DNA from 2 places in the Embleya sp. NPDC050493 genome. Region 1 is predicted to be linked to the other one. Evidence: riboswitches for the same ligand, from Rfam matches in the RefSeq annotation. Region 1 holds a riboswitch; the other holds the start of a gene.

Region 1 (2,193 bases):
GTCGTTGATCCACACGTTGCGGCCGTCGACGACGCCGGCGACCAGACGCTTGCCGGGCAGCCCGCCGACCGCTGCCAGTGCGTCCAGGTTGGCGGCCGCCGCACCGGTGAAGTCCAGGGCGAGGCCCTCGATCGGGGCCTTGGCCAGAATCGGCAACGCCTCGCCGAGACGATCGAAGTACGAGGCGACCAGCAGCCTGGGTCGGTCGGTGAGACCGCCCAGGTCGCGGTACGCACGTGCGGTGGCGTTGAGTTCGGCGAAGCTGCGGTCCTGGACCAGGGCGGGCTCGTCGAGTTGCACCCACTCGGCGCCGGCGGCCCGCAGGTCGGCGAGCACCTCGGCATACACCGGCAACAGGCGGTCCAGCAGGGTCAGCGGCCGGAAGTCGGCCGCGACGCCCGGCGCGGGCTTGGCGGACAGGAGAAAGGTAAGCGGGCCCACGAGCACCGGGCGCGCGGTCAGCCCCAGCGCGGTGGCCTCCGCGAACTCGGCGACCTGCTTGACGGAGTTCGCGGAGAACGCGGTGTCGGGGCCCAGCTCGGGGACCAGGTAGTGGTAGTTGGTGTCGAACCACTTGGTCAGCTCCAGCGGCGCCACATCCCGGGTGCCGCGCGCCATCGCGAAGTAGCCGTCCAGGGCGTCGGCTTCGACGGCGGCACGGTGTCGGGCCGGGATCGCGCCGACCATCACGCTGGTGTCCAGGACGTGGTCGTAGAGCGAGAAGTCACCGGTGGGAACCTCGTGGATCCCGGCATCGGCGAGCCGACGCCAGTTGGCGTGGCGCAGTTCGGCCGAGGCGTCGCCGAGCGCGTCGGCGGTGACCCGACCGGCCCAGTAGCCCTCGATGGCCTTCTTCAGCTCTCGGCGCGGGCCCTGTCGGGGGTAGCCGTACACGGTGGCGCGTGCTGCCGCGGCTGCGGACTTGGTGGTCACGGAACTCTCCTTCGCGAGTCGTCTCCGGGATCCCGGGACGGATCGAAGGCGCGAAGGGATGGCAAACCGCGGGGGCCACTTCGGCGCACTCGCGCACGTGTCCCACCGGGTTGTCCGCCGACCCGCCCACGAGGTCACCGAGATCACCGTGCGCTTCGGCGGCGCACGGGCAGTGGCAGGTCTTCGGACTCGTGGGCGCGCCCACCGAAAAGGCGGACTCCTACTGGCCGTCGCTTCCCGGGCCCGGTACGGGCCCAGTGCTGTTGACGGCGGTCGTTCCCACTCACCGCTGCGGGGCAGTCCCGGATTCACACCGGGTTCCCTCTTACGACGCGTCTGCCTGGCGGGCAGGGCGAACCGACTGCATCCGCCAGCTTAGCCGGCCGCGGGCGGGTTCGGAACGCGAGTCCACCGAGTGGACGGCGCGGCGCGGTGCATCCGCGCGGTACGCGGCCCGAAAGGGTCGCGGCCTCGCCTTCGGTGAGCCCGGTGACCCGCCACTCCGGTGATCCGGCCGCCGGCCGAACCGCGGTGCGGATCCCGGTGTGAGGGGCGACGTCGAAGGCTTCGCGGGCGGCGGCCGGGGCCGTCTCGCTTCGCTGGGCCGCGCGCGGCATGATCTCCCCGTGCGCGCGCCGAGTTCATCCGCGAGGGGCCCAGCCACCAGCCGCGGACACGTCGAGCGAAACCGGCACCGCATGAAGAACCGATGACCCGGCTGACGATTCCTGGCGAGGAGAACACGGCGTGACCATGGTGATGGACATCGATGCCCGAGGCACGCAGCACTGCGAGACGACGACTCTGGGGGTGTTGCTGCGCCGGCAAGGACTCGATCTGTCCGAGCCGATGCTCTTCGGCCTCGGCTCCGGCCTGTCCTTCGTCTACTGGGACAGCAAGAGCATGGGCTTCCCCTTCCTCGGGGGACGGGTCAAGCCGTTCGAGCTCACCAAAAACCTGGCGACCGGACTCGGGTACGAACTCCTGGTCCGGGAAACCGCCTCTCCGCGCAAGGCGTGGGAGAACGTGACAGCCGTCATCGACGCCGGTCGACCGGTCGGGCTGCAACTCGACAGCTACCACTTGGACTACTTCGGGTCGAAGGTCCACTTCGGCGGCCACGTCGTCGCCATGTACGGCTACGACGACCACTCCGCCTACCTGGTGGACACCGACCAGCAGGGCGGAGCGGTGGCCACGAGCCTGACCAGCCTCGCCCTGGCCAGGGCCGCGCGCGGCCCGATGACCGCCAAGCACCGC
Region 2 (2,193 bases), on a different contig from region 1:
CATGGAGAACTGGCGGCGGCGCAGCCGGTGCACCAGGGCCGAGGGGCGGCCCTTGAGGGTGTCCGCGAAGTCGTCGGTCACCGGCACCGTGGCGCAGTCGATCACCTCGCGGTCGCGCAGGTCCACGCCCGGCCAGCCCTCGCCGTCGGCGCTGAGCGAGACGTCCACACGCGGTCCGGCGACGGTGGTGCCGGCGCCGCGCTTGCGGACCAGGCGGCCTTCGAGTTCGAGCTGCTCCAGCGCGTGCCGCAGGGTGGCCCGGGCGACGCCGAAGCGGGCGGCGAGGTCGCGCTCGTTGGGGAGGATGTCGCCGGAGCTGAAGTCCTCCTCGATCGCCTTCAGCAGCGAGGTGCGCAGTTGCCAGTACTTGGGCTCGCCGAAGACCGCTTCGTCCGGCAATGTCGCCATGCTGCTCACGGACGCCCCCTCGGCTGGCCGACGCCTGCGCGGCGCGGACTTATTGCATGCTCGGTTTAGTAAAGACGGTTGAATATAACCGCGTCGGACCACGAAAGGTCCAGACCAAGTCGGTCGAAGTTCCCGGTGACCTGGCTCACATCACCCTGCCCGGGCCGCCGGCGCCTAAGCTGACCTGCGCGAATGGTTCACGCCCCCGACCGGGGTGCGTGTCGCAAGAGGGAATCCGGTGCGAGTCCGGAACTGCCCCGCAGCGGTGAGTGGGAACGAGAGCCGTCATCACGCACTGGACGCCGAGCACGGTGTCCGGGAAGCGACGGCCGGTAGGTGTCGGTGCCCGGACGGGCCGACGTGCCCACGAGTCCGAAGACCTGCCTTCGCCCGTGCGCGGCCCGACCGTGCGCGGCCCGTCCGGGGCCCCGCGGGAGGGTCGGTCGCGTGTTCGTGGCCGGCTCCGCCGCTTCGTCTCGGTCGGGACCCGGATCGAACTCGCGAAGGAGAGTTCCCATGACCCGCTCCGACCGCTCCCGCTCCGATCGCTCCGACCGCTCGCAACGTGCCGCTCGTCGTGATCGCGCGGCGCAGCCCAAGCAGCCGAAACAGCCCAAGCAGCCCGCCGATTCGGCCGCCTGCACGATCACCGTGTGCCGGGGCTGCTGTTGCGGCACCGCCAAGATCGCGGGTACGGATCACGCGGGCCAACCGGCCGCGCTGGGCGCGGCCCTGGCCGGCACTCGGGTCGCGGTCCGGCTCAGCGACTGTCTGGGTCCGTGCGAGCGCGGCAACGTGGTCGTCGTGCAACCCTCGCCGACGGGCCGTGCGGCGGGCGGCCGGCCGACCTGGTTCGGGACGGTCAACGACCCCGAGACGACCGGCGAGATAGCGGCGTGGGCGGCGGCGGGCGGTCCGGGGATCGCGGACGCCCCGGGGGTGTTGGACCTGTACGAATTCACGCCGAACCGCAAGGCCCGGCAGGGGTTGGACTCCTGACGAGGGCTCATCCCCGAAGCCTGCCCGGCCGCGAAGACGACCCGACGAAAAGGCCGCCCCACCCGGGCGACGCCCGGACGAACATCGGGCGCCGGACCGGCCGGGCGGCCGACACCGATGCGGAACATCGGGAAAATTGGTCCAGTCCAATGTATTGACGGGCCGGAAGCGGAAGGCCACCCTTTGGCCATTGGTCTATACCAAGTCCATCGAGGGAGTCCCCCGTGGCACGTCGCTACGTCCCCGTCCTGGCCGCTGCCGCCGCGTCGGCCGGATTGATCTCGCTGTTCGCATTCACCGGTGGTGCGACCGCCGCCGGCCCCGCCGCGTCCCCGGCGGCCACCGGCATCGGCAGCAACTGGTACGCCGCCGCCCCCTACCTGATGCCGCTCGACAACGACCCGCCGGACGCCGGCGCGGTGATGGACGCCACCGGCCTGAAGGCGTTCCAGCTCGCCTTCATCCTGGCCCCCAACGGCGGTGGTTGTACGCCGACTTGGGACGGCACCAAGCCGACCTCGACGGATACCGCGGTGGCCGGTGTGATCGCCGCGATCCGGGCCAAGGGTGGTGACGTCTCGGCATCCGCCGGCGGCTACGGCGGCACCAAGCTCGGCCAGACCTGCGGCACTCCCGAAGCGACCGCCGCCGCGTACCAGCAGGTGATCGACAAGTACTCGCTCAAGGCGCTGGACTTCGACCTGGAGGAGCCCGAGTACGAGAACGCCGCGGCCATCCACAACGAGATCGGCGCCGCGAAGATCATCCAGCAGCGCAACCCGGGCA

What was found. Region 1 has a riboswitch for cobalamin ahead of metE (5-methyltetrahydropteroyltriglutamate--homocysteine S-methyltransferase). Riboswitches for the same ligand answer to the same signal wherever they lie in the genome.
Region 2: linked by a shared signal. The riboswitch ahead of ACIBM5_RS23785 ((2Fe-2S) ferredoxin domain-containing protein) and the one ahead of metE (5-methyltetrahydropteroyltriglutamate--homocysteine S-methyltransferase) in region 1 are both predicted to bind cobalamin.

The regions. Positions count from the first base shown of each region.
Region 1 covers NZ_JBITHP010000044.1:33,071-35,263, forward strand. Annotated here, with positions in the region: gene metE (5-methyltetrahydropteroyltriglutamate--homocysteine S-methyltransferase) at 1-933, opposite strand, end outside; cobalamin riboswitch at 1,108-1,274, opposite strand; gene ACIBM5_RS44030 (BtrH N-terminal domain-containing protein) at 1,687-2,193, shown strand, end outside.
Region 2 covers NZ_JBITHP010000012.1:165,212-167,404, forward strand. Annotated here, with positions in the region: gene ACIBM5_RS23780 (GntR family transcriptional regulator) at 1-408, opposite strand, end outside; cobalamin riboswitch at 622-793, shown strand; gene ACIBM5_RS23785 ((2Fe-2S) ferredoxin domain-containing protein) at 925-1,407, shown strand; gene ACIBM5_RS23790 (carbohydrate-binding protein) at 1,632-2,193, shown strand, end outside.